4 regions of the Streptomyces sp. NPDC005551 genome follow, and region 4 is predicted to be linked to each of the others. Evidence: riboswitches for the same ligand, from Rfam matches in the RefSeq annotation. Region 4 holds a riboswitch; each other region holds the start of a gene.
The links. A riboswitch is a leader RNA that binds a small molecule or an ion and turns the genes downstream of it on or off. The one in region 4 is predicted to bind thiamine pyrophosphate.
Positions count from the first base shown of each region.

Region 1: linked by a shared signal. The riboswitch ahead of thiD (bifunctional hydroxymethylpyrimidine kinase/phosphomethylpyrimidine kinase) and the one ahead of ACFYP4_RS30050 (thiamine ABC transporter substrate-binding protein) in region 4 are both predicted to bind thiamine pyrophosphate.
Region 2: linked by a shared signal. The riboswitch ahead of thiO (glycine oxidase ThiO) and the one ahead of ACFYP4_RS30050 (thiamine ABC transporter substrate-binding protein) in region 4 are both predicted to bind thiamine pyrophosphate.
Region 3: linked by a shared signal. The riboswitch ahead of thiC (phosphomethylpyrimidine synthase ThiC) and the one ahead of ACFYP4_RS30050 (thiamine ABC transporter substrate-binding protein) in region 4 are both predicted to bind thiamine pyrophosphate.

Region 1 covers NZ_JBIAJE010000003.1:759,750-763,939, reverse strand. Annotated here, with positions in the region: gene ACFYP4_RS11675 (pyruvate carboxylase) at 1-1,917, shown strand, start outside; TPP riboswitch at 2,095-2,188, shown strand; gene thiD (bifunctional hydroxymethylpyrimidine kinase/phosphomethylpyrimidine kinase) at 2,244-3,065, shown strand; gene ACFYP4_RS11665 (serine hydrolase domain-containing protein) at 3,231-4,190, shown strand, end outside.
Region 2 covers NZ_JBIAJE010000017.1:43,463-47,652, reverse strand. Annotated here, with positions in the region: gene ACFYP4_RS33480 (NAD(P)/FAD-dependent oxidoreductase) at 49-1,275, opposite strand; gene ACFYP4_RS33475 (hypothetical protein) at 1,308-1,658, opposite strand; TPP riboswitch at 1,711-1,823, shown strand; gene thiO (glycine oxidase ThiO) at 1,821-3,017, shown strand; gene thiS (sulfur carrier protein ThiS) at 3,014-3,214, shown strand; gene ACFYP4_RS33460 (thiazole synthase) at 3,219-4,013, shown strand; gene pknB (Stk1 family PASTA domain-containing Ser/Thr kinase) at 4,135-4,190, shown strand, end outside.
Region 3 covers NZ_JBIAJE010000004.1:193,208-197,397, reverse strand. Annotated here, with positions in the region: gene ACFYP4_RS13225 (helix-turn-helix domain-containing protein) at 1-126, shown strand, start outside; gene ACFYP4_RS13220 (SsgA family sporulation/cell division regulator) at 226-663, shown strand; gene ACFYP4_RS13215 (YibE/F family protein) at 708-2,258, opposite strand; TPP riboswitch at 2,330-2,486, shown strand; gene thiC (phosphomethylpyrimidine synthase ThiC) at 2,479-4,190, shown strand, end outside.
Region 4 covers NZ_JBIAJE010000012.1:124,609-128,798, forward strand. Annotated here, with positions in the region: gene ACFYP4_RS30045 (ABC transporter permease) at 1-822, opposite strand, end outside; gene ACFYP4_RS30050 (thiamine ABC transporter substrate-binding protein) at 798-1,883, opposite strand; TPP riboswitch at 1,963-2,068, opposite strand; gene rlmN (23S rRNA (adenine(2503)-C(2))-methyltransferase RlmN) at 2,132-3,238, opposite strand; gene ACFYP4_RS30060 (hypothetical protein) at 3,374-3,880, opposite strand; gene ACFYP4_RS30065 (hypothetical protein) at 3,949-4,190, shown strand, end outside.

The sequences.
Region 1 (4,190 bases), on a different contig from region 4:
ACCACCAAGATCCCGGCCGTGCCGGCCGGGGAACCGCCCGCCGGCTCCCGGCAGCGGCTCGCCGAGCTGGGCCCCGACGGCTTCGCCCGGTGGCTGCGCGCGTCACCGGCCATCGGCGTCACCGACACCACGTTCCGCGACGCACACCAGTCGCTGCTCGCCACCCGCGTCCGCACCAAGGACATGCTCGCCATCGCCCCCGTGGTGGCCAGGACCCTGCCCGAACTGCTGTCCCTGGAGTGCTGGGGCGGCGCCACCTACGACGTCGCGCTCCGCTTCCTCGCCGAGGACCCCTGGGAACGCCTGGCCGCACTGCGCGAGGCGGTGCCGAACATCTGCCTGCAGATGCTGCTGCGCGGCCGCAACACGGTGGGCTACACGCCGTACCCGACGGAGGTGACCGACGCGTTCGTGCAGGAGGCGGCAGCCACCGGCATCGACATCTTCCGGATCTTCGACGCGCTGAACGACGTCGGACAGATGCGGCCCGCCATCGACGCCGTACGGGAGACCGGAACGGCCGTCGCCGAGGTCGCCCTGTGCTACACCTCCGACCTGTCCGACCCGTCCGAGCGGCTGTACACCCTGGACTACTACCTCCGCCTGGCCGAGCAGATCGTCGAGGCGGGCGCCCACGTCCTCGCCGTCAAGGACATGGCGGGCCTGCTGCGCGCCCCGGCCGCCGCCACCCTCGTGTCGGCGCTGCGCCGCGAGTTCGACCTGCCGGTGCACATCCACACCCACGACACCGCGGGCGGCCAGCTCGCCACCTACCTCGCCGCGATCCAGGCCGGGGCGGACGCGGTCGACGGAGCGGTGGCGTCCATGGCCGGGACCACCTCCCAGCCGTCGCTGTCGGGCATCGTCGCCGCGACCGACTACTCGGAGCGGCCGACCGGGCTGAGCCTGCGGGCCGTGGGCGAGCTGGAGCCGTACTGGGAGAGCGTCCGCAAGATCTACGCGCCCTTCGAGGCGGGCCTCGCCTCGCCGACGGGACGGGTCTACCACCACGAGATCCCCGGCGGGCAGCTGTCCAACCTGCGCACGCAGGCCGTCGCGCTGGGCCTCGGCGACCGCTTCGAGGAGATCGAGGCGATGTACGCCGCCGCCGACCGGATCCTCGGCCACCTGGTGAAGGTCACCCCGTCGTCGAAGGTGGTCGGCGACCTCGCCCTCCACCTGGTGGGCGCCGGCGTCGACCCGGCGGACTTCGAGGCCCGCCCGGACCGGTTCGACATCCCGGACTCCGTCATCGGCTTCCTCCGCGGCGAGCTGGGCAATCCGCCCGGCGGATGGCCCGAGCCGTTCCGCACCCGGGCGCTGGAGGGCCGTGCCGCGCCGAAGCCCCGGGAGGAGCTGACCGCGGACGACCGCGACGGTCTGGCGAAGGACCGGCGGGCGACGCTCAACCGGCTGCTGTTCCCCGGGCCGACCCGCGAGTTCCAGACGCACCGGCAGACCTACGGCGACACCAGCGTGCTGGACAGCAAGGACTTCTTCTACGGGCTGCGTCCGGGCAAGGAGTACGCGGTCGACCTCGAACCGGGCGTCCGGCTGCTCATCGAGCTGGAGGCCGTGGGCGAGGCCGACGAACGCGGCATGCGCACCGTGATGTCGGCGCTGAACGGCCAGCTGAGGCCGATCCAGGTGCGCGACGCCGCCGTCTCCTCCGACATCCCGGCCACGGAGAAGGCCGACCGTGCCGACCCCGGACACGTCGCCGCGCCGTTCGCGGGAGTGGTGACGCTCGCCGTCGCCGAGGGGGACGAGGTCGAGGCCGGTGCCACGGTGGCCACCATCGAGGCGATGAAGATGGAGGCCGCGGTCACCGCCTCCAGGAGCGGCACGGTGTCGCGGCTGGCCATCAACCGCATCCAGCAGGTGGAGGGCGGCGACCTGCTCGTGGAGATCGCCTGACGTTCCGCCTGCCCGGCCGGCGGAGGCTGCCGTCCGTCACCGGCGCACGCGCGCGGTGACGCGGTGCGCCGGCTCCGGGTCCCGCCCGGCCGGACCGCGGCCGACCGGACCCGGGGGCGGGCGAGGCCGACGGGACCCGGAGCCGTGGACGGCGCGGCTCCGGCTATCCTGTGCGGCGTACCGGACACGGGGTGCCCCGCACGGGGCTGAGATCACACCCGTCGAACCTGAACCAGTTCGCACTGGCGGAGGGATGTCTCATGTCGTTGCCGCGTGCCCGTGGCGAGGCGGCCGTCGCAGGCCCGCAGCGGGTCTCCCCGGGGCGGATGGCCGCCGCCCCCGCCGGACCGTCCGCCGTACCGGCCCGCGTCCTGACCGTCGCCGGATCGGACTCCGGCGGCGGTGCGGGCATCCAGGCCGACCTGAAGACGATGCTCGCGCTCGGCGCACACGGGATGAGCGTGCTCACCGCGGTCACCGCGCAGAACTCCGTCGGTGTCCAGGGCGCCTGGGAGCTTCCGTCCGAGGCGGTGCGGGCGCAGTACCGCAGCGTCGTCGACGACATCGGCGTGCAGGCGGTGAAGACCGGGATGCTGGCCTCGCCCGAACTCGTCGCCACCGTCGCCGGGTTGCTCGCCGACACCGCCGCACCCGTGGTCGTGGACCCCGTGAGCGTGTCCAAGCACGGCGACCGGCTGCTCGCGGACGAGGCGCTGGACGCCGTACGCTCCGTGCTGCTGCCGGTCGCGACGGTGGCGACGCCCAACCTGGACGAGACGGCGCAGCTCACCGGCGTCCGCGTGACGGACGAGCGGGGCATGTCCGAGGCCGCGGAGCGACTGCTGTCCTACGGGCCGCGCTGGGTCCTGGTCAAGGGCGGGCATCTGCCGGGCGAGGCCGTGGACCTGCTCACGGACGGCACCGAGACGCACTGGCTGCGCGCCCCCCGCCACGACAACCGGCATACGCACGGCACCGGTTGCACCCTGGCCTCGGCCGTCGCCGTGGGGCTGGCGCAGGGGCGGCCGGTGCCCGAGGCGGTGCGGCTCGCGAAGGACTACGTCACGGGCGCGATAGCGGCGGGGTTCCCGCTGGGCGCCGGCCTCGGCCCGGTCGACCACGGCTGGCGGCTGCGCGCGGCCCGCTGAGCCGCCGAACGGGACCGGGCGTACGGGGGCCCTGTCCGGGGCCGTCCGGAGACCCCCGTGGCGCCGAACGGGTGGACTCGCAGGAACGCGTACCGGACGAGGGGGGTGCCCCGGGGAGCGGATGGTGACGTTGCCACCCGAACCCTGACCAGGAAGAGGAGTCCCGTGCGACGTACCCCCTCCCGCCGCCTGTTCGCCGCATCCCTGCTGGTGGCGTCCGTCCTGGCGCCCATGACGGCGATTCCCGCCGCCGCCGATCACGTCGTGGCCGTCGGCCGGCACGACGAGGACAGGACCCCGCCGGACGGCCTCGGCCGCAAACTCACCGCGCGGCTGGACAAGGCCGTCGAGAAGGTCCGCCGCGAGGCAGGCATCCCCGGGGTCGTCGTCGGACTGTGGATGCCCGGCAAGGGGAACTACGTCCGCGCGACCGGAGTCGCCGACACCGGGACCGGCGAGCCGATGAGCACCCGCCAGTTCATCCGGATCGGCAGCGAGACCAAGACCTTCACGGTCACCGCGCTGCTCGAACTGGTCGACGACGGCCGGATCGGACTGGACGACCCGATCTCCGAGTACATCGACGGCGTGCCGAACGGCGACCACATCACCCTCAGGCATCTGGCCGGGATGCGCAGCGGTCTGTTCCCGTACAGCGCCGACCCGGACTTCGAGCACGATCTGCTGAGCGACCCGAGCCGTTCGTTCACCCCGGAGGAGTTGCTCGCGTACGGCTACCGGCACGACAACACCTTCGCACCGGGGACGCAGTTCCAGTACTCCAACAGCAACCTCGTGCTCCTCGGCCTGGTGATCGAGAAGGTCAGCGGCCACCGCCTCGGCGACTTCATCGAGAAGCGGGTCGTGCGGCCGGCCCGCCTGCGCCACACGCTGTTCCCCGAGGACCACGAGTTCCCCGAGCCGCACGCGCGCGGCTACACCGACCAGACGCTCAGCGGTGAGGTGGAGGACTCCACGGACTGGAACCCCAGCTGGGCCTGGGCCGCCGGGCAGATGATCTCGGACCTGCGCGACCTGCGCCGCTGGGCGAAGATCGTGGCGACCGGTGAACTGCTCAGTCCGAAGACCCAGGCGCAACGGCTCAAAACGCTGCCGATCGGCCAC
Region 2 (4,190 bases), on a different contig from region 4:
GCCCGTCCGACCTGGGGAGGGGGGCCGGGGCGACCGGGACGTCATCGGCTACGCCGCGGCCGTCTTCAGCGGCTTCGACGGGTCCGTCAGGGCGGCCGCGTCCATCGGTGTGCCCGCCTCGATGAGTTTGCGTCCCTGGGCCAGGTCCCGGGGCCGGCCCACCGCGAGCAGGGCGACCAGGCGGTCCTCGCGCAGCCAGCACACCGTCCATGCGGCGCCCGACGGGTCGCCGCGCCACAGGGTGGTGTCGGCGGACGCGTGGTGGCCCGCGTACTGCACGAAGCGCCCGAACTGCTCGGACCAGAAGTACGGCACTGGGTCGTACACCGCGGGGGTCTCGCCGATGATGTTCGCCGCCACCGTGCGCGGTCCCTGGAGGGCGTTGTCCCAGTGGTGGACCAGCAGGCGCCCCTCGTACCGACCCGAGGGGAAGGAGGCGCAGTCGCCGACGGCGTAGACGTCGGGCGCGGAGGTGCGCAGGTGCGCGTCGGCCACGATCTCGCCGTGGGCGCCGAGCCCGATGCCGGAGCCGGTGAGCCAGCCGGTCGCGGGGCGGGCCCCGATGCCGACGACGACCGCGCCCGCGGGCACCCGCGAGCCGTCGTCGAGGACGACGGCGCCGGGCTCGACGCGCTCCACGCGCGCGTGCGTGCGCAGCGCGGCTCCGCTGTCGGCGTACCAGGCCGCCATGGGCGCGGCGACCTCGGGAGGCAGCGCCCCGGCCAGCGGACGGTCGGCGGCCTCGACGACGGTCACCGCGCAGCCGGCCTCGCGCGCCGCGGTCGCGAACTCGGCGCCGATCCAGCCCGCGCCGACGACCACGATGTCGTGCTGCTCGGCGAGGACCGGGCGCAGCCGCTCGGCGTCGTCCAGGGTGCGCAGCAGATGGACTCCGGGGACGCCCTCCGTGCCGGGCAGCCGGATCGGTTCCGCTCCGGTCGCGAGGACCAGGACGTCGTACCGCACGGGACCTTCGGCGGTGTCCAGCTCGTGGTCCGCGGGGCGCACTCCGAGCACCTCGCAGCCGAGGCGCAGCCCGATGCCGAGCGCCTCGAAGTCGACGTCGAAGGCGGAGCCCTCGGCCTTGCCGAGCAGCACCGCCTTGGACAGCGGCGGCCTGTCGTACGGCTGGTGCGGCTCCGCGCCGATCAGCGTCACCGTGCCGGCGAAACCCTGTTCGCGCAGGGCGACCGCGGTCTGCACCCCGGCCATGCCCGCGCCCACGACGACGACCCGCCGCTCCGTGCGTTCCTCGGCCCGCGTCTGCTCGCTCACCTGATCACCATAGATACCTGACGTCCCGTCAGTCATCGGGTGTGCGGGGTGATCTCCTCCACCACGCTGGTCCCGCTGCCCTCCTGCGACTCCCACTGCCAGCTCTCCTCAAGCCGTACCCGTCCGTCGGCCAGCTCGACGACCGAGGACACGCAGTGCCCGGAAGAGGTCGTTCCGTCGTGCTTCAGCTGCACGTACCGGAAGTCGAGGCGGTCACCCTCACGCCTACCCACGAGATGACCTCGTACGACATCCCCGCCCGAGTACTCGGCCCAGATCTCCCCGTTCCGCTCGTGGTAGGTGAACCGGGTGCGGGTGCCGACCTGGCCCGGCGCCTGGTCGGCGACCGGGGCGAGGACGAGGCCGTCGAGCGAGCGGGCCATGGTGGGGAACTCCTCTACTGGGGTCCGGGGCGACGGGCTAGGGTGGCCAACGTAAAGCACACGCGGGAGCCCGGACGCACCGGGCTGAGAGGGAGGCTGGGCGGCCTCCGACCGTACGAACCTGATCCGGGTCATGCCGGCGAAGGGAGGGGCTGGACGCCCATGTCGCGTATGTCGCACGCCGCGCCCACCGCACCGGGGTCCGCGGGGATCCCGGACGTCCTCGTCGTGGGCGGCGGCATCATCGGGCTGGTGACCGCCTGGCGGGCCGCACAGCGGGGGCTCAGCACCGCGGTCGTCGACCCCGAGCCGGGCGGCGGAGCCGCGCAGGTGGCCGCGGGCATGCTGGCCGCCGTCACCGAACTGCACTACGGCGAGCAGACCCTGCTGAGCCTCAACCTGGCCTCCGCGCGCCGCTATCCGGACTTCGTGGCCGAGCTGACCGAGGTGACCGGCCTCGACCCCGGTTACCGCAGGTGCGGCACACTCGCCGTCGCGCTGGACGCCGACGACCGCGCGCACCTGCGCGAACTGCACGCCCTCCAGCAGCGGTCGGGTCTGGAGTCGGAGTGGCTCAGCGGTCGCGACTGCCGCCGTCTGGAGCCGATGCTCGCCCCGGGCGTGCGCGGCGGGCTGCGGGTGGACGGGGACCACCAGGTCGACCCGCGCCGGCTCGCCGCCGCCCTGGTCGCGGCCTGCGAGCGGGCCGGAGTGGTCCTCCACCGCACCTGGGCCGAGCACCTGACCGTCGTACGGGGCCGGGCCGCCGGGGTGCTCACCCGCGACGGCACGGCCCTCGCGGCCGGCCAGGTGGTCCTCGCCGCGGGCAGCCTCAGCGGACGGCTGGCGGGCGTCCCCGACGACCTGCTGCCGCCGGTGCGTCCCGTGAAGGGGCAGGTGCTGCGGCTGACCGTACCGGAGCGGTACGCGCCGTTCCTGAGCCGGACCGTGCGCGCCGTCGTGCGCGGCAGTCACGTCTACCTGGTGCCCCGCGAGAGCGGTGAGCTGGTCGTGGGCGCCACCAGCGAGGAACTTGGCTGGGACACCACGGTCACCGCGGGCGGCGTGTACGAGCTGCTGCGCGACGCGCACGAACTGGTCCCCGGGATCACCGAGCTGCCGCTGACCGAGACGCGCGCCGGACTGCGCCCCGGCTCGCCGGACAACGCGCCGCTGCTCGGCCCGACCGGGCTCGACGGCCTGTCGCTGGCCACCGGCCACTACCGCAACGGCGTGCTGCTCACGCCGGTCACCGGCGACGCCATGGCGCACGTCCTCACCACCGGTGAACTCCCGGACGAGGCACGCCCCTTCACCCCCGAACGCTTCAGCACGGCCCGTACGGAGCAGCCCGCATGAACATCCACGTCAACGGGGAACCGCGGCACGTCACCCCGGGCATCGCACTCGACGCGCTCGTCGCGACCCTCACCGCGGCCCCCTCCGGGGTCGCGGCCGCCCTGAACGAGACCGTCGTCCCCCGCACCCGGTGGGCCGCGACGGCCCTCGCCGAGGGAGACCGCGTCGAAGTCCTCACCGCCGTCCAAGGAGGCTGACCCCATGGCCGACGACCCCTTCGTCCTCGGTGGTACGTCCTACTCGTCCCGCCTGATCATGGGCACCGGCGGCGCCCCCAGCCCGGACGTGCTGGAGCGCTCCCTGGCGGCCTCCGGCACGGAACTGACGACGGTGGCGATGCGCCGGGTGAACCCACGGGCCCACGGCTCGGTGCTGTCCGTGCTCGACCGGCTCGGCATCCGCGTCCTGCCGAACACGGCGGGCTGCTTCACCGCGGGCGAGGCCGTCCTGACCGCCCGGCTGGCCCGCGAGGCCCTCGGCACCGACCTGGTCAAGCTGGAGGTCATCGCCGACGAGCGCACCCTGCTGCCGGATCCGATCGAGCTGCTGGACGCCGCCGAGACGCTGGTCGACGACGGCTTCACCGTGCTGCCCTACACGAACGACGACCCCGTGCTGGCGCGCAGGCTGGAGGACGTCGGCTGCGCCGCGATCATGCCGCTGGGCTCGCCCATCGGCTCCGGCCTCGGGATCCGCAACCCGCACAACTTCCAGCTGATCGTGGAGCACGCGCGCGTGCCGGTCATCCTGGACGCGGGAGCCGGTACGGCCTCGGACGCCGCGCTCGCCATGGAGCTGGGGTGCGCGGGTGTGATGCTCGCCTCAGCCGTGACCCGGGCCCAGGAGCCGGTGCTGATGGCCGGCGCCATGCGGCACGCGGTCGAGGCGGGGCGGCTGGCGTACCGGGCGGGCCGTATCCCGCGCAGGCACTTCGCCGAGGCGTCCTCCCCGGTCCAGGGGCGTGCGCGGCTGGATCCCGAGCGCCCCGCCTTCTGACGCGGGGGCCGTCCACCCTCGCGTCCGCGAGGCCGCTCAACAGTCACAGGTCTGCTGCATTCCGCCCCCGGAACGGGCGGACCGGGTGGGCCCGACAGTGGCGGCTCGTAGACTCACCTGCGTGGATACGACCCTTCAGGACCCGCTTGTCGGGCAGGTGCTCGACGGCCGCTACCG
Region 3 (4,190 bases), on a different contig from region 4:
ACCGCCGGGACCGTGGCCATTTCCCTGCCCTTTCATCAGGTCGAGCGGCTGCTGCCGACAGCCCGGCAACTCCAGGCCGAGATCGGCCGGATGCTGGGGGCGCTGACGATCTCTATCAGCATCTGAAAACTCACTCCTTGTGATATGCCGTGTACGGTGAGCAAGATGCCAGCGGTGTCAGGAGGATGATTCCTGGCCAGTCGGCGGCAAATGACGGGGTTGACGATGCGCGAGTCGGTGCAGGCAGAGGTCATGATGAGCTTTCTCGTCTCGGAGGAGCTCTCGTTCCGCATTCCGGTGGAGCTCCGCTATGAGACCTGTGATCCCTTCGCCGTGCGGCTGACCTTTCATCTGCCCGGTGATGCTCCGGTGACCTGGGCGTTCGGGCGGGAGCTCCTGATCGACGGCGTGGGGCGGCCGTGCGGTGACGGGGACGTGCACATCGCCCCGGCCGACCCCGAGGCGTTCGGCGAGGTGCTGATCCGGCTTCAGGTCGGCTGCGACCACGCGCTGTTCCGGTCGGGCGCCGCCCCGCTCGTGGCCTTTCTCGACCGTACGGACAAGCTGGTGCCCCTGGGGCAGGAGTGTTCCCTCGCCGACTTCGACACCCATCTCGACGAGGCCCTCGACCGCATCCTGGCGGAGGAGCAGAGCGCGGGCTGAAGCGCCCTCGGACCTTTCCGGGAGAAGTACGGCTTCCTCACCCCTCAGTGCTTGCGGCGCCGGCCCTTCCTGTTGCGCGCCGGGGTTTTGACACCTGCGGGTGCCGTGGTCCCCGCGGTCTCCCTGCGGTCCGCGGAGACGACCAGAGCGGCCAGGGCGGTGGTCACCGGGACCGCGGCCACCAGACCGATCGAGCCGACCAGGGTGCGCACGATCTCCTCCGCCACCAGCTCGCTGTTGGCGACCGTGCCGACGCTGCTCTGAGCGATCGAGAAGAGCAGCAGCAGGGGCAGGGCCGCGCCCGCGTACGCCAGTACCAGGGTGTTGACGACGGAGGCGATGTGGTCGCGGCCGATCCGGATGCCCGCCCGGTACAGCCCGCGCCAGCCCAGGGTCGGGTCCGCCTGGTGCAGTTCCCAGACGGCGGAGGTCTGGGTGACCGTCACATCGTCGAGCACACCGAGCGAGCCGATGATGACGCCCGCGAGCAGCAGGCCGCTCATGTCGATGGACGGATACAGGCCGTGGATCAGGCCCGTGTTGTCGTCCACGTTGCCGGTCAGTGCGGCCCAGTCGATGAATCCCGAACCGAGTACGCCGATCAGCAGCAGCGAGAGCAGCGTGCCGAGCACCGCGACCGAGGTGCGTGCCGACAGGCCGTGACACATGTAGAGCGCGATCAGCATGATCGCGCTGGCTCCGACCACCGCCACGACCAGCGGGTTCGAGCCCTGCAGGATCGCGGGCAGGATGAAGGACGTCAGGATGAGAAAGCTCACGGCCAGCGCGACCAGCGCCATGAGTCCGCGCAGCCGGCCCACCACCACGACGGCCAGCGCGAAGATCCCGGCGAGCAACACCATGGGGAACTTGCGGTTCACGTCGGTGACCGAGTACTGCAGGTTCGCGGGCGCGGAGGGTTCGTACGCGACGACGACCTTCTCGCCCTGGTGCAACTGCCGTGACTGGTCCGGCTGGACGATCTCGGTGAAGGTGCGGCCCTTGTCCTTGCCGGTGTCGATCCTGATCGTCGCCTTCTTGCAGTCGCCCGTCGCCTGCTGCTGCGCGGAGGAGCCCTCGGCGGTGGAGGTGTCACCGGTCGGGGTGTCTCCCGAGGCGTTGACGGACTTGCAGTCCACCTTGTCGACCCTGGTGACCGTGGCTTCCTGGGACTGCCGGTCGAAACCGACGCCCGTGCGCTCGTGCGAGGGCGCGCCGCCCGGCCACAGCACCACGAGACCCACGACGACCGCGGCCGCGAAGGGGATCAGCACCGCGGCGATGACCTTGCGCAGATGCCGGGAGACCGGGGCGGCGGGTCCGTGGCTGTGCGAGTGACCGTGGCCGCCGCCGTGACCACCTCCGTGGCCCGGCCCGTGGCTGCCTCCCCCGTCCGGGCCGCCCCCGCCGTCCGGGCCGCTGGGGCCGCCTGACGCCGGGCCGCTTCCGCCACCCGCCCGTCCGCTTCGGGAACTGTCACCGGGACCCGGTCCGTGCCCGGGTGCGTGTCCAGGGCCGCGGTTGGCTCCTGGGCCCGCGCCGTGCCCGTGCGGCGGGTCGGACGGTGGGAACGGGGGCTGCTGCGTCGTGGTCACCGACCGATCATCGCAAGAACGCAGGGGGCCCTCTGTTCACCGCGCCAGATATGACGCTAGCGTGGAGGCACCTTTGCACACGCGGGAGCTCGGAGCACCGGGCTGAGAGGGCGCTGACCTTCGTCTCAGCGATGTTTCACATGAAACATCGGCGGACGGACATCGCTGCGTCGACCGCTGAACCTGTTACCGGGTAATGCCGGCGTAGGGAGTAGGTCTCATGACCAACAAGGACGTAAGCACGCCTGTCTCCAGCCAGACGGACGGGGCACCCGCCTCGCTCCCGAACGGCGAGGCCGGGAAGTCCATCGGCTGGCACAAGGCGTACGTCGAGGGTTCGCGCCCCGACCTGCGGGTGCCGGTCCGTCAGGTGCACCTCACGAACGGGCAGTCGGTCACGCTGTACGACACCTCCGGCCCGTACACCGATCCGGCCGTCGCCACCGACGTACGCAGGGGACTGGCGCCGCTGCGCGAGAACTGGATCATCGCGCGCGGTGACACCGAGGAGTACGCGGGCCGTGCCGTGCGCCCCGAGGACGACGGCATCAAGCACACCTCACCACGCGGCGGGCTGCGCAACCTGGACGCGGTCTTCCCCGGACGGCCGCGTCAGCCGCGCCGGGGGCGCCCCGGAGAGGCCGTCACGCAACTCGCGTACGCCCGCCGCGGCGAGATCACCCCCGAGATGGAGTTCGTGGCGGTCCGCGAGAACGTCGACCCCGAAGTCGTCCGCGAGGAGATCGCGGCCGGCCGGGCGGTCCTGCCCGCGAACGTCAACCACCCGGAGATCGAGCCGATGATCATCGGCAAGAGGTTCCTGGTGAAGGTGAACGCCAACATCGGCAACTCGGCGGTCACGTCCTCCATCGAGGAGGAGGTGGACAAGATGACCTGGGCCACCCAGTGGGGCGCGGACACGGTCATGGACCTGTCCACCGGGCGCAACATCCACACCACCCGTGAGTGGGTGCTGCGGAACTCCCCCGTACCCATCGGCACCGTGCCGCTGTACCAGGCGCTGGAGAAGGTCGACGGCCGTGCCGAGGAGCTCACCTGGGAGATCTACAAGGACACGGTCATCGAGCAGGCCGAGCAGGGCGTGGACTACATGACGGTCCATGCGGGCGTGCGCCTGCAGTACGTCCCGCTCACCGCGAACCGCAAGACCGGCATCGTCTCGCGGGGCGGCTCGATCATGGCGGCCTGGTGCCTGGCGCACCACAAGGAGAGCTTCCTCTACGAGAACTTCGAGGAACTCTGCGAGATTCTCGCCGCCTACGACGTCACGTACTCGCTCGGCGACGGGCTGCGGCCCGGGTCGATCGCCGACGCCAACGACGCCGCGCAGTTCGCGGAGTTGAGGACGCTCGGGGAACTCAACAGGGTCGCGAAGCGTTTTCACGTACAGACCATGATCGAGGGCCCGGGGCATGTCCCCATGCACAAGATCAAGGAGAACATCGACCTTCAGCAGGAGATCTGCGATGAAGCTCCGTTCTATACGCTCGGCCCGCTGACGACGGACGTCGCCCCGGCGTACGACCACATCACCTCCGGCATCGGTGCCGCGATGATCGCCTGGTGGGGCACGGCGATGCTCTGCTACGTCACGCCCAAGGAGCACCTCGGACTGCCCAACCGCGACGACGTGAAGACCGGCGTCATCACGTACAAGATCGCGGCTCACGCGGCAGACCTCGCCAAGGGGCACCCGGGCGCGCAGGAGTGGGACGACGCGCTGTCCGACGCCCGCTTCGAGTTCCGGTGGGAGGACCAGTTCAATCTGGCCCTCGATCCGGACACGGCGCGGGAGTTCCACGACGAGACGCTGCCGGCCGAGCCCGCCAAGACGGCCCACTTCTGCTCGATGTGCGGGCCGAAGTTCTGCTCCATGAAGATCTCGCACGACATCCGCCGTGAGCACGGGCG
Region 4 (4,190 bases):
TACGGTCCAGGCGTGCACGGCGAGGATCGCGCCGACCGCTGCGAACTGGACGAGGGTCAGCACCGCGGCCGTGGAGAGGTCGAAGATCTCGGAGGTCTGGCGGTAGATCTCCACTTCGAGGGTGGAGAAGGCGGGGCCGCCGAGAATCCGCACCACGGCGAAGGAGGTGAAGGTGAAGAGGAAGACCATGAGCGCGGCTGCGGCCAGGGCGGGACCGAGCGCCGGGAGCGTGATCCGGCGCCAGGCGGTGAGCCGGGAGGCGCCGAGCATCCGGGCGGCCTCCTCCTGGCGCGGGTCGAGCTGCGACCAGAGCCCGCCGACCGTGCGCACGACGACCGCGTAGTTGAAGAAGACGTGCGCGAGCAGGATCGCCCACACGGTGGTGTCCAGGCGTACGCCCCACAGCTCGTCGAGCAGCCCGCCCCTGCCGACCAGCGCAAGGAAGGCGGTGCCGACCACGACGGTCGGCAGCACGAACGGGACGGTGACCACCGCCCGCAGCACCTGCTTGCCCCTGAACTCGAAGCGCGCGAAGACGTACGCGCCGGGGAGCGCGACCAGCAGCGTGAGCGCGGTCGACGCGAGCGCCTGCCAGGTGGTGAACCACAGGACGTGCCGTACGTCGGACTGCGCCACGACGTCCACGATCCGGCCGAACCGCCAGCTCCCCCCGGTCCTCAGGCCGCGCGAGACGATCGCCGCGACCGGATAGGCGAAGAAGGCCGCGAAGAACGCGACGGGCAGGGCCAGCAGCCCGAGCCGCACCGCCGCGCTCCTCCCGGGACCCCGGCGCGGGGCTACTTCAGTACGAGCGAGGTCCACGACTTGACCCACTGGTCACGGTGCTCGGCGATCCGGGCGGGGGCGAGGGTCTCGGGGTCCTTCGCCTGCGGGCCGAACCGGGTGAACTCCGCGGGCACCCGGGCGCCCTTGACCACCGGGTAGACGAACATGTTGAGCGGCATGTCCTCCTGGAACGTCCTGGAGACCAGGAAGTCGAGGAGTGCCTTGCCGCCCTTGGTGTTCCCGGCGTTGCTGAGCAGTCCCGCGTACTCGACCTGCCGGAAGCAGGTGCCGGTGGCGACGCCGGTGGGCGCGGTCTTCGGCTTCGGGTCGGCGTAGATCACCTCGGCGGGCGGGGAGGAGGCGTAGGAGACGACCAGCGGCCGGTCGCCCTTGGCCTTCTTTCCGCCGGCGGAGCCGGAGAACTCCTCGTTGTAGGCCTGCTCCCAGCCGTCGACGACCTTGACGCCGTTGCCCTTGAGCTTCTTCCAGTAGTCCTGCCAGCCCCCGTCCCCGTACTTCCCGGCCGTCCCGAGGAGGAAGCCGAGACCGGGCGAGGACGTGGAGGCGTTCTCGGTGACGAGGAGGTTCTTGTACGCCGGCTCGACCAGGTCGTCGAACGAGTCGGGCGGGGTCAGCTTGTGCTCGCTGAAGTAGGCCTTGTCGTAGTTGACGCAGATGTCGCCGGTGTCGATGGGCGTGACCCGGTGCTTGTCCCGGTCGGCCCGGTACTCGGGCAGGACCGCGCCTGAGCCCTTGGGCTCGTAAGACTGGAAGAGCCCGTTGTCGAGTGCGCGGGACAGGAGGGTGTTGTCGACGCCGAAGAAGACGTCGCCCTGCGGGTTGCCCTTGGTGAGGATCGCCTTGTTGACGGCCTGCCCGGCGTCGCCGTCCTTGAGGACCTTGACCTGGTAGCCGGACTCCTTCTCGAACTCCTTGAGCACGCTCTTCGAAGCGAGGAAGGAGTCGTGGGCGACCAGGGTCACGGTCTTGGAGTCGGCGGCGTCGGTGCCGGAGCCGGACGAGCCGCACGCGGACAGCGTGACGAGCCCGAGCCCGGTGGCCACGAGCGCGGCTGTGAACTTCACGGTGGTGCTCACTGGATTCCTCCTGGAGTGACCAGGAAGAGACGCGGCCCTGCCCGGGAACCTCTGAGAGTTCCCGGGCAGGGCGCAACAGCTTGAGTGATGACCGAACTTCCTACCCAGAATGACCTGGGCAAGGTTCAGAGGGTCTGCGGCCCGTGCCGCACTCTCAGCGCTGTGGCGCTCCCCTGTCGGAATATGAAGATGTACGTACGGGAGTCAGCCTACCGCCCGCCGGGCCGAGGACCTCGGCCCGCCGGGGTCTACCGCTCGGACGCCGCCAGCTGCCCGCACGCTCCGTCGATCTCCTGGCCGCGGGTGTCACGGACGGTGACCGGCACGCCGTGGGCCGCGATGGCCTCGACGAACGCCTTCTCGTCCTCGGGACGGGAGGCGGTCCACTTGGAACCGGGCGTCGGGTTCAGCGGGATCAGGTTCACGTGGACCGGCTTGCCCCGGAGCAGCCGGCCGAGCCGGTCACCGCGCCACGCCTGGTCGTTGATGTCCCGGATGAGCGCGTACTCGATGGAGACGCGGCGCCCCGACTTGGCGGCGTACTCCCAGCCGGCGTCCAGCACCTCGCGCACCTTCCACCGCGTGTTGACGGGGACGAGGGTGTCGCGCAGCTCGTCGTCCGGCGCGTGCAGGGAGATGGCGAGACGGCACTTGAAGCCCTCGTCGGCGAACCGGTGGATGGCGGGCACCAGGCCCACGGTCGACACGGTGATGCCGCGCTGCGAGAGGCCCAGCCCGTCGGGCTCGGGGTCGGTGAGCGCGCGGATGGCGCCGACCACGCGCTTGTAGTTGGCGAGCGGCTCGCCCATGCCCATGAACACGATGTTGCTCAGCCGCGCCGGGCCGCCGGGGATCTCGCCGTCCCTGAGGGCCCGCATCCCGTCCACGATCTGGTGCACGATCTCGCCCGTCGACAGGTTCCGGTCGAGACCGGCCTGGCCGGTGGCGCAGAACGGGCAGTTCATCCCGCAGCCCGCCTGCGAGCTGATGCACATGGTCACCCGGTCCGGGTAACGCATGAGCACGGACTCGACGAGCGTGCCGTCGAAGAGCCGCCACAGGGTCTTGCGGGTGGTGTCGTCGTCACAGCTGATGTGCCGGACGACGGACATCAGGTCGGGCAGAAGCGCTTCCTGGAGCTTCCCGCGCGAGGCGGCCGGAATGTCCGTCCACTCCGCCGGGTCGTGCGCGAACCGCGCGAAGTAGTGCTGCGAGAGCTGCTTGGCGCGAAACGGCTTCTCACCGATCGCGGCAACCGCCTCTTTGCGCTCGGCGGGCGTGAGATCGGCAAGGTGCCGCGGCGGCTTCTGAGCTCCGCGCGGGGCGACGAAAGTAAGTTCTCCGGGTGCAGGCATAACTCTTCCAGTGTCGCAGATCATCTCCGGGCCACGGTGACCGCGTGGTTGAGCGGCGGGCGGCATGGATGGTCATCGTCAGCGGTGGGCCGCTGAAGCAGGAAGCGCTCTGAGGACGCAGCACTCCCTCACATGTCAGGAGCGCGGGTGCGGGCCTGTGATCACCGGTGGTTGGGAGCCGAATCTGTCGTCGATGTCCGGGATCCAGAAGCAGATCTCCAACGTCTTCAGGCGGTCCCAGTGCCGCACACGGCGCCCTTGTCTGATTGCGGCAGTCAGGCCTACGAGCAGCAATGCCGCACAGCCTCCTGCCAGCACGCGATCGGGTCCCACAACGAGCTCGATCACGGAGACGACGAGCGCGAACAACAGGGCCAGGGCCGAGTTCCGCAGCATCAACGCGAGGCCTTGCAGCCGAGTGATCTCGCCCGCCGCCTCCTTGTGGTGGAGTTCCACCGCAGCCAACAGCAGAGACGGATCAGTGCGCACGAAGGGTCGGTCCCGGGCCTCGGGCACTCTGGCCACGAATTCAAGACGAGCGTTCTCGACGGTCCAGTTCCAACGCGGTGCCACCTTGTCCAGGAGGGCACTGAGGGGATAGGCGAGATGCCCCAACAGGTAACTGGCAACAGCGACTCCCACGACCAGGTACCGCCTGCCTCCGACGGGGCGCTGTCGTCAGACGTACACGTGGGCCTAGAATCGAACCTGTGTACGAAAAAGCGTCTTCTGCCGAGAACAGGGGCACCGCCCCCATCGTCGTGCATCCCGCGACGGGCACCGGTGCGCGCCGGGTGACGATCCGCGCCCGGGCCGCCGGCCTCGCCCACGGTGACGCCGACCTGGTGGAGTTCCTGCGCCGCGCGGGACTGCCGGACGCCTGGGAGCTGCTGGACGACCCGGACTGGGTCGAATGGCAGGGCGGCCGCCCACATGAGTACGGCATGGACTG